2 regions of the Streptomyces sp. NPDC097107 genome follow, and region 1 is predicted to be linked to the other one. Evidence: riboswitches for the same ligand, from Rfam matches in the RefSeq annotation. Region 1 holds a riboswitch; the other holds the start of a gene.
What was found. Region 1 has a riboswitch for cobalamin ahead of ACIQ1J_RS13615 (energy-coupling factor ABC transporter permease). Riboswitches for the same ligand answer to the same signal wherever they lie in the genome.
Positions count from the first base shown of each region.

Region 2: another riboswitch for cobalamin. It lies ahead of ACIQ1J_RS32530 (ABC transporter substrate-binding protein); the one in region 1 lies ahead of ACIQ1J_RS13615 (energy-coupling factor ABC transporter permease).

Region 1 covers NZ_JBIWEF010000005.1:190,779-198,587, reverse strand. The annotation lists gene ACIQ1J_RS13635 (FAD-binding and (Fe-S)-binding domain-containing protein) at 1-680, shown strand, start outside; gene ACIQ1J_RS13630 (hypothetical protein) at 723-1,172, opposite strand; gene ACIQ1J_RS13625 (chloride channel protein) at 1,421-2,785, shown strand; gene ACIQ1J_RS13620 (potassium channel family protein) at 2,863-3,348, shown strand; cobalamin riboswitch at 3,452-3,636, shown strand; gene ACIQ1J_RS13615 (energy-coupling factor ABC transporter permease) at 3,666-4,373, shown strand; gene ACIQ1J_RS13610 (energy-coupling factor ABC transporter substrate-binding protein) at 4,370-4,708, shown strand; gene cbiQ (cobalt ECF transporter T component CbiQ) at 4,709-5,458, shown strand; gene ACIQ1J_RS13600 (ATP-binding cassette domain-containing protein) at 5,455-6,312, shown strand; gene ACIQ1J_RS13595 (MFS transporter) at 6,340-7,809, opposite strand, start outside.
Region 2 covers NZ_JBIWEF010000019.1:742-8,550, reverse strand. The annotation lists gene ACIQ1J_RS32555 (hypothetical protein) at 1-678, shown strand, start outside; gene ACIQ1J_RS32550 (cysteine synthase family protein) at 675-1,697, shown strand; gene ACIQ1J_RS32545 (ATP-grasp domain-containing protein) at 1,694-2,947, shown strand; gene ACIQ1J_RS32540 (MDR family MFS transporter) at 2,940-4,208, shown strand; gene ACIQ1J_RS32535 (class I SAM-dependent methyltransferase) at 4,177-4,926, shown strand; cobalamin riboswitch at 5,017-5,138, shown strand; gene ACIQ1J_RS32530 (ABC transporter substrate-binding protein) at 5,187-6,212, shown strand; gene ACIQ1J_RS32525 (FecCD family ABC transporter permease) at 6,209-7,324, shown strand; gene ACIQ1J_RS32520 (ABC transporter ATP-binding protein) at 7,321-7,809, shown strand, end outside.

The DNA.
Region 1 (7,809 bases):
ACGTGCGGGCGGGCGGTCTGGTGGTGGCGCTGGAGCCGAGCTGCACGGCCGTGTTCCGGGCGGACGCGGCGGAGATGTTCCCCGGCGACCAGGACGTGCGGCGGCTGGGCGAGCAGACGGTGACGCTGTCGGAGCTGCTCACCGAGCACTCCCCCGGCTACGAGCCGCCGCGGGTGCCCGGCCGGTCCGCGAAGGCGCTGGCGCAGGTGCACTGCCACCAGCACGCGATCATGGGCTGGGAGGCCGACCGGGAACTGCTGCGCCGGGCCGGGGTGGACGCCGAGCGGCTGGACTCCGGCTGCTGCGGGCTGGCCGGCAACTTCGGCTTCGAGCGCGGCCACCTGGACGTCAGCGAGGCCTGCGCGGAGCGGGTGCTGCTGCCGCGGCTGCGGGAGGAGGACGAGGGGACCGTCGTACTCGCCGACGGCTTCAGCTGCCGGACGCAGATCCACGAGTTCGACAGCGGCGGCCACGAGGGCGTGCACCTGGCGGAGCTGCTGGCCTCGGCGCTCCCCGGCGCCCCGGGCGACACGGACGTTTCCGGCAGCGCGTACGGCACGGCGCCGGGCGCCCGGCCGGTGGCCCCGGGGCGGCGGGCCAGGGTCCTGGCCCTCGCGGGCACGGGGCTGGCCGCCGTCGGCGCGGCGGCGGCACTGGCGCGAGGCCTGCACCGCCGCTGAATCGGCACACCTGCTCGCGGCCGGGAGCCCGGCCGCGAGCGTTCAGGCAGCCCGCTCCTGCCGGCTGGCCAGTGCCCAGATCACGAACACGTCGATCGCCATCACGATCAAGGCCCAGACGGGTGCGTACGGCAGGAAGAGGAACTGGGCGACCAGGCTCAGCGAGGCCAGGAAGATGCCCGCGAAGCGCGCCCAGGCCATGCCCTTGAGCAGGCCGTAGCCGGTGACGAGCACCACCGCGCCCAGGATGACGTGGATGATGCCCCAGCCGGTGAGGCTGAATTCGTAGACGTAGCTGCCGACGCGGGCGTAGACGTCGTCCTCAGCGATGGCCGCGATGCCCTGGAGGACGGCGAGGGCGCCGTTCAGCAGCAGCAGTACGCCCGCGAAGACGACGCCGCCGGTCACCCAGCCGCTGGTGCGGTCCGCCGACCGCGGGGCCGCTGCGCCGTGCGTCGGCCTGCCGGGAGAAGGTGCGGCGTGCTGGCTCATGAGCGGAGTCCTTTCCGTTGTCCCCCGTACGGGTCTGCCCCCACCGGCGCCCCCGGGCGCCGACAGGTCCCTCCGAGCCTGCGGGCACCCGGCTCCCGCGGCCATACGGGTCCGCCGCACGGGTGAAGCCGGTCCGGCCGCGTCGCGGTCCCCGGAACGGAAGCGTGCGCGTGCGGCCCTCCCCCGTCTCGCGTTTACTGAAACGCACATGCGAACGCGCACGGCGGACCGTCGGACCAGGAGGGCCCGTGACGACTCATCCCGCGCCGGCGAACGCGGTACCGGCCCGGGCCGAGCAGTCACTGCGGCGCACCCTGCTCAGCCCCGGCTATCTGCGGCTGTTGCTGCTGTGCGTACTGCTGGGCGTTCCCATCGCGCTGGCCTGCTTCTTCTTCGTCGGTCTCCAGCACGAGTTGCAGCACTGGGTGTGGACGTCACTGCCCGAGGCCGCCGGGTACGACGCCCCGCCCTGGTGGTGGCCGCTGCCCGCACTGGTGCTCGCCGGGCTGATCCTGGCGCCGATCGTGACCCGGATGCCGGGCGGCGGCGGCCATCTGCCGGTGAACGGGCTGGGCGGCGCGCCCGTCGGCCCCCGCGCGCTGCCCGGCACCGTCCTGGCGGCGCTCGCCACGCTGCCGCTCGGTGTGGTGCTGGGCCCCGAGGCCCCGCTGATGGCCGTCGGCAGCGGGCTCGCCCTACTGGCGGTGCGGCGGGCGGGCGCGGCCGACGACCCGAGGGCGAGCGCGATCCTCGCGACCGCCGGCTCCACCGCCGCGATCTCGACCATTCTCGGCGGCCCGGTGGCGGCGGCGGTGCTGCTCATCGAGGGCGCGGGGCTCGCCGGTGCCCAACTGGTCGTGCTCCTGCTGCCCTGTCTGCTGGCCAGCGCGACGGGCGCCCTGGTCTTCACCGGGTTCGGTCAGTGGACCGGCCTGAAGATCGGCGCGCTCACCCTGCAGGACGTGCCGCCGAGCGCCAACCCGGACGCGGGTGACTTCCTGTGGGGCGTCCCGACGGCGGCGCTGATCGCGGTGCTGATCACGCTGGGCCGCGAGCTGGGCCACCGGACCGTCTCCTGGACGCGGCACCGCACGGCCCTGCGCACCGTCGCCTGCGCCACGGCGGTCGGCGTCTGCCTCGCCGCGTACGCCCTGATCACCGGCCGTTCCCCGGCGGAGGCGGCGCTGTCCGGGCAGGCGACCCTGGCCCAGCTAGCCGCGGACCCGCACGCCTGGTCCGTGGGCGCGCTGGTCGCGCTCGTCGCCTGCAAGGGGCTGGCCTGGGGCATCGCGCTGGGCAGTCTGCGCGGCGGCCCGATCTTCCCGGCCGTGCTGCTGGGCACGGCGACCGCCATGGCCTGCTCCGGCCTGCCCGGTTTCGGCGCGACCCCGGCCCTCGCCCTCGGCATCTCCGCCGCGGCGGCCGCGGTGACCGGGCTGCCGCTGGCCAGTTCGGTGCTGGCGGTGCTGCTGGTGGGCGGGGACGCGTACGACCAGATGCCACTGATCGTCACCGCGTCGGTGGTCGCCTTCGTCGTCACCCAGCTGGTCCGCCGGACAGAGCCGGGAGCGGGAGCGGAACCGCCGAAAGCGGCGCCGGAGACGGCACGGTGACCGAGCGCCGGGCCACCACCACGAGGGCGGGCGGCACCCGCCCGGGTACCGCCTGGCGCGCCGCCCGGCCCTGGCTCGTGCGGGCCGGCATCGCGGCGGCCACGGTCGTGGCCTACTTCCTCCTCCCCCTCGACCATCTGGGCCCGCAGCGTCCCGTACTGAGCTGGCTGCTGTTCGCCCTGGTGCTGACGTTCGTGGCCGCGATGCTGCTCCGCCAGATCCGTCACGTCCTCGTCGACCGCCCGGAGACCCGGCCCGGTGTGGTCATCTCCCTGCTGATCGTCCTGTGCGTGCACGTCTTCTCGGCCACCTACTACGCCCTCGCCAAGCAGCCGGGCGAGTTCACCGGTCTGCGCACCCGCCTCGACGCGCTGTACTTCACCGTGGTCACGCTCGCCACCGTCGGCTACGGGGACATCACCCCCCGGGGCCAGGCGGCGCGGATCGTGACCGTCCTGCAGATCGCCTACAGCTTCGTGTTCCTCACCGCCGCCGCGACCGCGCTGACCACACGGGTGCGCGACAGGGTGGTCCGGCGGACCGAGCGGGACCGGCCCGGCTGACGGCGGCCGGAAGCGCGGGCCGACGGGTGTTTCCGCGAAACCGAGGCCTGTTCGCCGGGCCGGGCGGCCCGGAGGCCCGCTTGTCACCACCCAGGTGGGAGCACTACTGTCGCCACGCCTTGGTGAACGGGAAATCCGGTGTGATGCCGGTGCGGCCCTCGCCACTGTGAATCGGGAAGTCCGGCTCCGGCCCTCGCGGGCAGCCACTGGGTACTTGTACCCGGGAAGGCGGAGCACGGGCGGTGGTACCCGTAAGCCAGGAGACCGGCCAAGGCGCGTCGTCCATCCACGAGGTGCTGGAGAGGGTCTGCTGAGCCATGCACATAGCCGAGGGCTTTCTGCCACCGGCGCACGCGATCGCCTGGGGTGTCGCGTCCGCGCCGTTCGTCGTCCACGGAGTACGGTCACTCACCCGTGAGGTCAGGGAGCACCCGGAGAGCACCTTGCTCCTCGGCGCCTCCGGCGCCTTCACGTTCGTTCTGTCGGCCCTGAAACTGCCGTCCGTCACGGGCAGTTGCTCGCACCCGACCGGCACCGGTCTGGGTGCCATTCTCTTCCGGCCGCCGATCATGGCGGTGCTGGGCACCATCACCCTGCTCTTCCAGGCGCTGCTGCTGGCACACGGCGGGCTGACCACGCTCGGCGCCAACGTCTTCTCGATGGCGGTCGTGGGCCCCTGGGCCGGCTACGCCGTCTACCGGCTGCTGCGCCGCTCCGACGTGCCGCTGATGGTCGCGGTGTTCTTCGGGGCGTTCGTCGCCGACCTGTCGACCTACTGCGTCACCAGCGTGCAGCTGGCGCTGGCGTTCCCTGACCCGAGCAGCGGATTCCTGGGCGCGCTCGGCAAGTTCGGTTCCATCTTCGCGGTCACGCAGATCCCGCTCGCGGTGAGCGAGGGCCTGCTCACGGTCATCGTGATGCGGCTGCTGGTGCAGTCCAGCAAGGGCGAACTGACGCGGCTGGGCGTGCTGTTGACCAAGGCCGGCAAGAGCAGCACCGACGAGCCGGAGGCGGTGTCCCGATGAGCCGCAACGCGAAGATCAACGCCCTGCTGCTGCTCGCCGTGGCCGCGCTCGCGGTGCTGCCGCTGGTGCTGGGTCTCGGCGATCACAAGGAGGAGCCGTTCGCCGGTGCCGACGCCGAGGCGGAGACGGCGATCACGGAGATCGAGCCGGACTACGAGCCGTGGTTCTCGCCGCTGTACGAGCCGCCGTCCGGGGAGATCGAGTCGGCGCTGTTCGCCGTGCAGGCCGCGATCGGCGCGGGTGTGCTGGCCTACTACTTCGGGCTGCGCCGGGGCCGGCGGCAGGGCGAGGAGCGGACGGCGGCGGCACTGCGGGACGCTCCCGAAGGGGACTGAGTGCTGCCGATCGACGCGGCGGCGCACAGCAGTCGCTGGCGCCGCCGCCATCCCGTGGACAAGGCCGTGCTCGGGCTGGGGCTGACCGTCCTCGCGATCTCGCTGCCGCCCTGGCCGGGCGCGGCGCTGGTCCTGGTGACGGCGCTGGCCCTGCTGCTCGGCCCGGCGGGAGTGCCCGGCCGCCGGCTGTGGCGGGCGTACCGCGTGCCGTTGGGCTTCTGCGTGACCGGGGCGCTGCCGCTCCTGGTGCAGGTCGGGGGCCCGGACGGGTTCCTGACGGCGGCGGACGGCGGCCCGGTGCGCGCCGGTGAGCTGCTGCTGCGTACCTCGGCGGCCTCCCTCGGGGTGCTGCTCTTCGCGTTCACCACGCCGATGTCCGACCTGCTGCCCCGCCTGGTGCGGGCCGGGGTGCCCGCGCCGGTGGTCGACGTGGCGCTGGTGACGTACCGGATGAGCTTCCTGCTGCTGGACTCCGTGCGCCGGGTACGGGAGGCGCAGGCCGCGCGGCTGGGCCACACCACCCGGGCCGCCGCCTGGCGTTCGCTCGGCGGGCTCGGCGCCACGGCGTTCGTGCGGGCCTTCGACCGGGCGGCACGGCTCCAGTCGGGGCTCGCCGGGCGCGGTTACGACGGCACGCTGCGCGTCCTGGTGCCCGAGGCCCGCGTCTCCGCGCCCTTCACGGCGGCGAGCGTCGCGCTGCTGGCGGCGCTGGCCGCCCTCACCCTCGTACTGGAAAGGCCGCTGTCGTGAGCGAGACGATCGAGAGGGGCGAGGCGGCCGCGTCGTTTCCGGTCGCCCTGCGGGGCGTGTCCTTCGCGTACGAGGAGGGCCCGGCCGTGCTCGCCGGCCTGGACTTCGCGGTGCGCGAGGGGCGGGCGCTCGCGCTGCTGGGCCGCAACGGCAGCGGCAAGACCACGCTGATGCGGCTGCTCAGCGGCGGACTCAGGCCGCACGCGGGGTCGTTGGCGGTCGACGGGGAGCCGGTGACGTACGACCGCAAGGGGCTGACCCGGCTGCGGACCACGGTGCAACTGGTGGTGCAGGACCCGGACGACCAGCTGTTCGCGGCGTCGGTGTCGCAGGATGTGTCCTTCGGGCCGCTGAACCTGGGCCTGTCCGACGCGGAGGTCCGCTCCCGGGTCGAGGAGTCGCTCACCGCGCTGGACATCGCCGCGCTCGCCGACCGCCCCACCCACCTGCTGTCCTACGGCCAGCGCAAGCGGACCGCGATCGCCGGGGCCGTCGCGATGCGCCCCCGGGTGCTGATCCTCGACGAGCCGACCGCCGGGCTCGACCCGGATGGCCAGGAGCGGCTGCTCGCCACCCTGGACCGGCTCCGCGCGGGCGGCACCACCGTGGTGATGGCCACCCACGACGTCGACCTCGCCCTGCGCTGGTCCGACGACGCGGCCCTGCTCACCCCGGCCGGCGTGCACGCCGGCCCCGCGGCCCCGACGCTGGCCCGCGCCGAGCTGCTGCGGCAGGCCGGGCTGCGTCTGCCGTGGGGCGTCGCGGCGGCCCGGCTGCTGCGCGCGCAGGGCCTGTTGACGGGCTCTGCGGCGGGCCCCCGAACGGCGGAGGAGCTGGCCGCCCTGACCGACTGACGGGGCGGCGGCCGGGGTGGCTCGGGCTCAGCGCGCCGAGTCGCTGTACTCCGCGTCCCGGGCCGCCTCGGTCGTCTCCTCCTCGGGCCACTGCCGGGTGCCGCGGCGGCCGGGGAGGACGGCGAGGACGATCACGGTGCCGGCGGCCATGATGATTCCGCCGACGAGGCTGGTCGTGGCGACACCGTGCGCGAAGGACTGGTTCACGGCGTCGGCCAGGGCCTGCGCCTGCTGGGGACCGGCGGCGGGGTCCGTCGCGAGGCGCTCGGCGACGGCCAGCCCGCCGCCCACGGAGTCCTGGGCGGTGTCCAGCGCGGCGGCCGGGAGCCGGTTGCCCACCAGGTCGGCGAGTTCGTCCCGGTAGGCGGTACCGAGCAGGGAGCCCAGCACGGCGATCCCGAGCGAGCCGCCGAGTTCCAGGGCCGTGTCGTTGGCGCCGCCGCCGACGCCCAGCTCGCTCTCCGGGAAGGAGCCCATGATGGTGTCGGTGGCCGGGGACACGCTCAGCCCGATCGCGAGGCCGAGGAGCAGCATCGGGGCCAGGAAGTCGGCGTACGTCGAGTCCTTCTCGATGAGGACCAGGAGGAGGACACCGGCGGTGCCGATCACCATGCCGGACCCCACCATCGCCTTCACGCCCAGCCTCGGCGTCAGCTTCCCGGTCGCCGCGGCGCCGACGAACACGGCCCCGGCCAGCGGCAGCAGGCGCACGCCGGTCTCCAGAGCGCCGTAGCCGAGCACGAACTGCAGGAACTGCGTGGCGTAGTAGATGGCGCCGTAGGTGCCGAAGAAGAAGAACAGCACCGCCAGCATCGAGCCGCTGAAGGGCCGCAGCAGGAACCTGCGCACGTCCAGCATGGGGTGCGGATGGCGCAGCTCCCACCACACGAAGGCCACCAGGCCGAGGCCCGCGGCGACGGCCGCGGCGACCGGGCCGGCGCCCCAGCCGAAGTGCGGGCCCTCGATGCTCGCGTAGACCAGGCTGCCGACGGAGACGATGGAGAGCAGGCCGCCCACGTAGTCGATCCGGCCCATGCCGGCCGCCTTGGACGGCGGTACGAGGATCAGCGCGCCGACGACGGCGGCGACCGCGATGGGGACGTTGACCAAGAAGGTGGAGCCCCAGGCGTGGTCCTCCAGGAGCCATCCGGCGACCAGCGGACCGACCGCGATGGCGAGGCCGGAGGTGGCGGTCCAGGCCGTGATGGCGCGGGCCCGCTCCCCCTTCGGGAAGACCGCGACCAGCAGGGACAGCGTGGCCGGCATGACGACGGCGGCGCCGACGCCCATGATCGCCCGGGCCGCGATGACCAGCCCGGTCTCGTCCACCAGACTGCCCATCACCGAACCGCCGGCGAAGATCACCAGGCCGGTGATCAGTGCGCCTCGGCGACTGTACTTGTCGCCGATCGAGCCCAGCACCAGCATCAACGCGGCGTACGGGACGGTGTAGCCGTCGATGACCCACTGCAGGTCGCTGCTGCTCAGGCCCAGGTC
Region 2 (7,809 bases), on a different contig from region 1:
GAAGCGGCCCGGCTCTTCCTGGACCATTACGGCCTCGTCATGCCCCCGGGCGAGTGGCGCACCCACTCCGAACTGCCGGTGGGCGTGGGGATGGCCAGTTCGACGGCGGACATCGTGGCGACGCTGCGCTGTCTGTTCCGCGTTTTCTCCCTGCCGTACGACGTGGACGTGGTCCTCGGTGTCCTGGCGGACATCGAGCGCGCCGACAGTGTCTTCCTCGACGAGTTCGCCCTGTACCTCAGCGGGCGGCACCGGGTGGTGCGACCGCTGGGCCCGGATATCGGCTTCCACACCGCCTTCGTCATCGAACCCGGCACGGTGGACACCGCCGCCGTCACTCCCCTGCTCCTGGACCACTACCGGCGGCGCGGCGACGAGTACCAGCGGTGCCTGACCGATCTGGTGAAGGGTTTCGACTCGGGTGACCCGGCCGCCGTCGCCCGTGCCGCGACGGTCAGTGCCGCCCTGTCCCAGGAGGTTTTGCCCAAGGCGACCTTCGGCAGTCTGCAGGCCCATCGTGAGCGGTTCGGGGCCGACGGCGTCTTCGTCGCGCACACCGGCTGCCTGGCCGGCTATCTCTTCGCCTCGCGCCCACAGGCCGGGGTCAAGTCCGAACTCTCCGCGTTCTTCCACTCGATCGGCCACCAGTGCACCTTCGCCCAAGGAGGCTACGGGTGATCCACCCCCACATCGCCGACGCCCTGAAAGTCCCGGACCTCGTCCGGCTCACCGACGGGCTGGTCCTGCTGAGGTTCGAGTCGATGAAGATCTACTCGGCCCTGGCCGCGGTCCGCCATCTGCTGGAGCGGGGCACCGTCCGTCCGGGGCAGACCCTGATCGACAGCTCCAGCGGCATCTACGCCTACGCCCTCGCACTGGCCTGCCACCGGTACGGCATGCGGTGCCACATCGTCGCGTCCACCACCGTCGACGCCACCACCCTCGCCCAACTGGAGATCCTCGGCGCCACCGTGGAACAGGTCAGACCGTCGCGGAACCTCAAACTCGACCAGGAACTCCGGGTGCGGCGGGTGCGCGAGATCCTCGCCGAGCGCCCCGGCCACCACTGGATGCGCCAGTACCACGACGACGTCCACTACCTCGGCTACCAAGAGGTCGCCGACCGGATCGCGGCGGAGTTTCCGGCCGCACCGCTGACCGTCGTCGGCGGCGTGGGTTCCGGAGCCTCGACCGGCGGCATCGTGGAACGCCTGCGCAGGACGGACCCCTCGGTGCGTCTGGCCGGCGTCCAGCCCTTCGGCAGCGTCACCTTCGGCAGCCAGGACCATCACGATCCCGAAGCGATCATCGCCGGCATCGGCTCCTCGATCGTCTTCGACAACGTCCGCCACCATCTCTACGACACCGTGCACTGGCTGGACTTCACCCACGCCATGTCCGGCGCCGTCGCCCTGCTGCGCGAGCACGCGGTCTTCGCCGGACTGTCCACCGGTGCCGGCTACCTGACGGCGACGTACGAGGCCCGCCGCCACCCCGACCGACTGCACCTGGTGATAGGGGCCGACACCGGACACCGCTACGTGGAGCGCGTGTTCGCCCGGCACGCCGAGGCCCTGGATCCGGCCGCGCTCAAGCCCCACGAGGCCCGCAGTCCGGAGGAGATGACCATGCCCTGGTCGAGGATGAAGTGGCAGCGCACTCCCCTCCCGGAAGCCCGGAAGGAGAGTGCCGCATGACCGTGGCCTGCCTGGAGTCACTGACCTTCGGCCTCGGCCACTTGGTCCGCGCCGCCGACCGGCTCGGCGAGCGCCTGCTGCTCCTCACCCGGGACCCCGCCTACTACGCCTACGAACTGGACCTGCTGCCCAGCGACGCCCTCGACGTCGTCGTGACCGACACCTTCGACGTGGAGCGGGTCGCCGCTCTGCTCCGACGCACCCCGGGGCTGCGCGGTCTGATCAGTTCCACCGACACCTGGACTCTGACCGGCGCCGCCCTCGCCGAACGCCTCGGCCTGCCGGGGCTCGATCCAGCCGCCCTGCGGCTGACCCGGGACAAGGCCGCGGTACGCAACAGGCTGCACGCCGCGGGTCTCACTCGCGCACGGGCCGTAGAAGGCGCCGACCCGGACCGCGAGGCGCGCGGGCTGCTGCTGAAGGAGGCGGGGCTGCCGCTCGTGCTCAAGGACACGGCGGGCACCGGGAGCCAGAACGTGTGGCTGGTCCGGGACGAGGGCGAACTCGACGCGGCGCTGGCGGAGTCGTCCGGCCGGGACCTGAAGGGGCGGTTGTTCGCCGAGCCCTATTTCAGCGGCCCGGTGTACAGCGCTGAGACGCTCACCTGGGACGGTCGCACAACACTGCTGGGCGTCTCCAGCCGGCTCATGTCACCGGAGCCGCACTTCCGGGAGGAGATCACCGCCTTTCCCGTGGCGTTCCCGAGCCAGGAGCGGACATCACTCGAGTCGTGGCTCGACCGGGTGCTCGCCGCCATCGGCTACACCGACCGGTTCGCTCACGTGGAGTTCGTACTGACCGCCGACGGTCCGGAAGTGGTGGAGGTCAATCCGCGCATCGGGGGCGCGCTGGTCGGGGAGGGGTTGTGCCGGGCCCTCGGCGTCAACGTGTACGAGGCGATGATCGAGGCCGCGCTCGGTCGCCGCCCCGGTCTCATGGACGCGGACTGTCCCGGCGGTCCGGCCGTCGCCTTCGTTCTCGGCTACCCTGCCGCCCCCGGGGTGTTCACCGGCGTCAAGGGGCTCGACCGGCTCACCGACATGCCGGGAACACCCGCCTGGTACCCGGTCAAGCGGGTCGGCGAGCCCATCGAGCACCTGGGTGACAGCCGTGGCTACGCGGGCATCGTGTACGCCGAGGCCGAGACCGCCGAACTCGCCACCCACCGCGCGGTGGCCGCAGCAGGCGCCCTGCGTGTACTGACTGGTCCGTTCCCCGAGCCGACCGGCCGGGAGGCGCCCGGTGGGTGAGCGCACCACTCGGGGACCGGGCCCGCGGTCCTCACTGTTCCCGCTCACCGGCCCGCTGCGGTTCCTCCTGCTCACCTCGTTCCTCATCCCGCTCGGCAGCTTCATGGTGCTGCCGTTCATGTCGGTGTTCCTCCACGAACGGCTCGGGATGGGGCTCGGCACGGTCGGCGTCGTCCTGGCGGTGGCATCGCTCGTGCAGTTCTCCGGCGGCATCGTCGGCGGTGCCCTCGCGGACCGGATCGGGCTGCGCCGCACGATGCTGTGGGCGCTCGTCGTACGCACCGCCGGTTTCGCCGGCCTCCTGCTGGCCCTGCGCTGGCCGCCCCTCGCGGTCTGGGCGCTGGTCCTGACGTGCTGCGGTGCCGCGCTCTACCTGCCCGCCAACAAGGCGTACCTCGTGCACGACGTCGACGACGAGCGCCGTCCGGCGTTCCTGTCGGCGGGCAACGCGGCACTCAACGCCGGGATGGCGGTCGGCCCGCTCATCGCCGGACCGTTCGTCCTGTCCTCGCCCGGCTGGCTGTTCGCGGCCGTCACGGCGCTGTTCCTCGCGGTCACAGCGGGACATGCACGGCTGCCCGGAACCGACCGGACGCACCCCACCACATCGGAGGAAACGGCCCGCACGGGTCTTCTCGCCGGCGTCGCACTCCTGCCGTTCGCCGCCAACGCGCTGGCCTTCTACCTCTACTTCCACTTCCAGCACTTCCTGGCGGTGTACGCCGTCGAGCGCGCCTCCAGCGCGTTCTACAGCGTGGTGCTGCTGCTCTGCTTCACGCTGGTCATCGTCGTACAGCCGCTCGCGTCCGGCCTGATCCGGCGCATGCCGTACGCCCTCGCCCTCACGGTCGGGTTCACGGGCCTGGCGGCGGGACTGGCCGTGCTGGCGGCCGGCACCCGGACGGCACTGCTGGCGGGCGGCGCGCTGATCACCCTCGGCGACATCGTGCTGTTCCTCAAGAACGACCTGGAGGCACTGCGCCGCAGCCCCCGCTCCGACGCCGTGGTCTTCGGCCAGCAGCGGCTCGCCGCGGGCCTGGGCGCCTGCGCGAGCGGCGTGCTGGGCGGACAGGTGTACGGCCTCGGCGAACGGGCCGGACACACCGGCTGGTTCTGGCTGCTGGCAGCCGCCCAGTGTCTGCTGCTTCCTCCGCTGCTGCTCACGCTGCGCCGCCGCACGGCGCGGCGCCCTCTCCCCGACGGCGACCATGAAGGAGCACTGACGCGCGATGACACGGACGGGCGGATTCCAGGACGATGACTTCTGGACCGAGTTCCACGACTTCCTCTTCTCCGAGCAGCGCTACGAGCAGGCCGAGGAGCTGCTCGGCACCTCTCCCCTGCTCGCCCTCCCCGACGGATCACGCGTGCTGGACCTGTGCTGCGGGCCGGGCGTCTTCACCGTGCCCCTCGCCCGCCGCGGGCACCGTGTGACCGGAGTCGACCTGAGCCCGGCCATGCTGGACCGGGCACGCAAGCGGACGGCCGACGCCGGTGCCGACGTGACGTACGTCCGGGCCGACGCACGCGAGTACGAGGCACCGGGCGGCTTCGACGTCGTCCTCAACATGTTCACCTCCTTCGGGTACTTCGAGGACCCCGCCGACAACGCGCGCGTACTGCGCACCATGCACACCTGCCTGGCCCCCGGCGGCACGCTCGTCCTGGACCTCGCCGGAAAGGAGCTTCTGGCCCGCAGGGTCACCCCGCCAAAAGTGGTGCGGCGGGGCGGCGACCTGATGGTGCAGACCGACTCCGTGCTGGACGAGTGGGCGCGGCTGCGCAGCGAGTGGGTACTGGTCCGGGGTGATCGGGTGACGCGTGCCACCTTGACGTGGTTCGTCTACAGCGCGGTGGAGCTGCGGCGGATGGCCGAGGAGGCGGGCTTCGCCCGCGTGGAGGTCTTCGGCGGGTTCGACGGACGCCCCTACGACGAGAACGCCGAGCGGCTCGTGCTGCGAGCGGTCCGCGAAGCGTGACGAAGACGCGGGCGTGCGGCCGGGTCCGCACGCCCTTTCGCCGCCGGTTCGGAGGAACGTAGGATCACCTGGTCATCGCCGCGACGGGAGACAGGAAGCCGGTGCGAATCCGGCACGGTCCCGCCACTGTGACCGGGGAGCACCCCTCCGACATGCCACTGCGCACGGCGCGGGAAGGCGGAGGGAACGTCGATCCGGGAGTCAGGACACTGGTCCGTCGCGGGCCCGTCCCAAGGAGCGCGGACTCCAGGAGGCTTCACGTGTCCCAGCTGTTCACCCCTGCCCGCACGCGCGGGTTCCTTCGTGCCACGGCCGCTGCCGTGTCTCTCACATCAGTACTGCTGACCGCCGGCTGCGGTTCGTCCGACGAGAGCGGTGGGGACGCGAAGACCGGCGCGTCCGTGCCCGCGGGCTTCCCGGTCACCATCGACAACTGCGGTGTGCGGACGACGTACGACAGGCCGCCGTCACGGGTGGTCACCATCCACCAGCACCCGGCCGAGCTCATGCTCGCCCTCGGCCTGAAGGACCGCCTGGTCGGAACGGCCTTCCCCGACTCCGCCGTCCTGCCCGAGCTGAAGAAGGACTACGAGTCCGTCCCCGAACTGGCGGAAAGAGAGCCGTCCTTCGAGACCGTCCTGGACGCCGAACCCGACCTCGTCTACGGCGGCTACGGCAGCGCCTTCGACGAGAAGGAGGGCCGCTCCCGCAAGGCGTTCGCCGACGCCGGCATCGACACCCACCTCAACCGCGAGTACTGCGGCGAGAAGCGGGTGACGATGAAGGACACCTACGACGAGATCCGCACCATCGGCACGCTCTTCGGTGTCCCGGACCGGGCCGACGAACTGGTCGCCGACCTCGAAGGCCGCGCCGGCAAGGCCGCCGGCAAGGTCGAGGGCGAGCCCGAGGTGCCAGTCTTCGTCTACGACAGCGGCGACAAGAGCGCCTTCACCGCGGGCGGCAAGAGCCTGGGCACCGAACTGCTCCGGCTGGCCGGCGGCGACAACGTCTTCACCGACCTCGACGACGTCTTCGGTGACGTCTCCTGGGAGCAGGTCGTCGACCGCAAGCCGGAAGTCATCGCCATCTACGACTACGCCGGTGCCGGAAGCGTCGAGGAGAAGAAGGAGTTCCTGCTCTCCCAGCCCGCGCTCTCCGACGTACCCGCCGTCAGGAACAAGCGTTTCGTCGTCCTGCCGCTGACCGCCACCCTGGTCGGCATCCGCTCGGCCTACGCGGTCGAGGACCTGGCCCGCGGGCTGCACCCGGAGAGCTTCCGGTGACCCAGGCCACCACCGGCGGGCCCGCCGAACAGACGGTGCGACGGCCGAAGGCCACCGGCTCGGGAACGGGCCGTACGCGGCTGGCCGTCACGCTGCTGGTGCTCACCGGGTTGCTCGTCGTCTCCGCCACGGCGGGCCTCGCGATCGGCTCCGTGCATGTGCCGCCGGGTCAGGTGTGGGGCATCGTGACGCACGCGCTGGGCGCCGGCTGGCAGGATCCGGACTGGTCAAGGGCCCGGGAAACCATCGTGGTGGACGTGCGGGCGCCGCGGGTGCTGCTCGGTGTGGTCACCGGCGCCGGCCTGGCGGTGATCGGCACCGCGCTGCAGGCCCTGGTGCGGAACCCTCTCGCGGAGCCTTACCTGCTCGGCGTCTCCTCCGGGGCGTCGCTCGGCGCCGTCTCGGTGATCGTGTTCGGCGTCACCGTCTTCGGGCCTCTCTCCCTGTCGGTGGCGGCCTTCGTGGGCGCCCTGTGCGCGCTCCTGCTCGTGTACGCCACCGCCCGCACCGGCGGGCGCATCACCTCGTCGCGGCTGGTGCTGTCCGGGGTGGCGATCGCGGCGGTGCTCACGGCGGTCCTCGATCTGCTGCTGCTCACCACCGACCGGGGCAACGAGGCCCGCGCGGTCCTCGCCTGGACCCTCGGCGGCCTGGGCGGGGTCAACTGGGGCACGCTGTGGCTGCCGAGCACGGCCCTGCTGCTCGGTGTCGGCGTCCTCATGGCGCAGGCCCGCAACCTGAACCTGCTGCTGGCAGGCGAGGAAGCGGCGACCACCATGGGGCTGGACGTGGCCCGCTTCCGCGCCCGGCTGTTCGTCGTGCTCTCCCTCGTCACTGGAGTGCTGGTCGCGGCGGCCGGACCGATCGGCTTCGTCGGCCTGATGATGCCCCACATCGTGCGCCTGTTCGTCGGCGGCGACCACCGCCGGGTCCTGCCGACGGCGGCACTCGGCGGAGCGGTCTTCCTCGTCTGGGCCGACATCGCCGCACGGACGATCGCCGCACCGATGGAGATACCCGTCGGTGTCCTCACGGCGCTGTGCGGCGGGCCGTTCTTCCTGTGGCTGATGCGCCGCGATGCCCGGCGCGGCACCGACCGAGGAGTGGCATGACTGCGACCGCACTGGACGTCGACGGCGTCACGCTCACCGCCGGGGCCCGCCACCTGGTGCGCGACGTCTCCCTGACCGCCCGCCCGGGCGAGACCATCGGGCTCGTGGGCCCCAACGGCAGCGGGAAGTCCAGCCTCCTGCGCACCGTCTACCGGGTCCTGCGCCCCGACACCGGTCAGGTCCGCGTCGACGGCGGCGACGCCTGGTCGCTGCCGGTGCGGCAACTGGCCCGTACCGTGGCGGCGGTGGTCCAGGACTCGGCAGCCGACTTCGATCTCGCCGTGCGCGAGGTCGTCGCCATGGGCCGCACCCCGCACAAACGGCTCCTCGCCGGTGACACTCCCCAGGACGCCGAGATCATCGACTCCGCACTCCTGGCGGTCGACGCCGTCCACCTGGCCGGCCGCTCTTTCGACCGGCTCTCCGGCGGCGAGCGTCAGCGCGTCCTCATCGCGCGCGCCCTCGCCCAGCAGCCCACCCTCCTC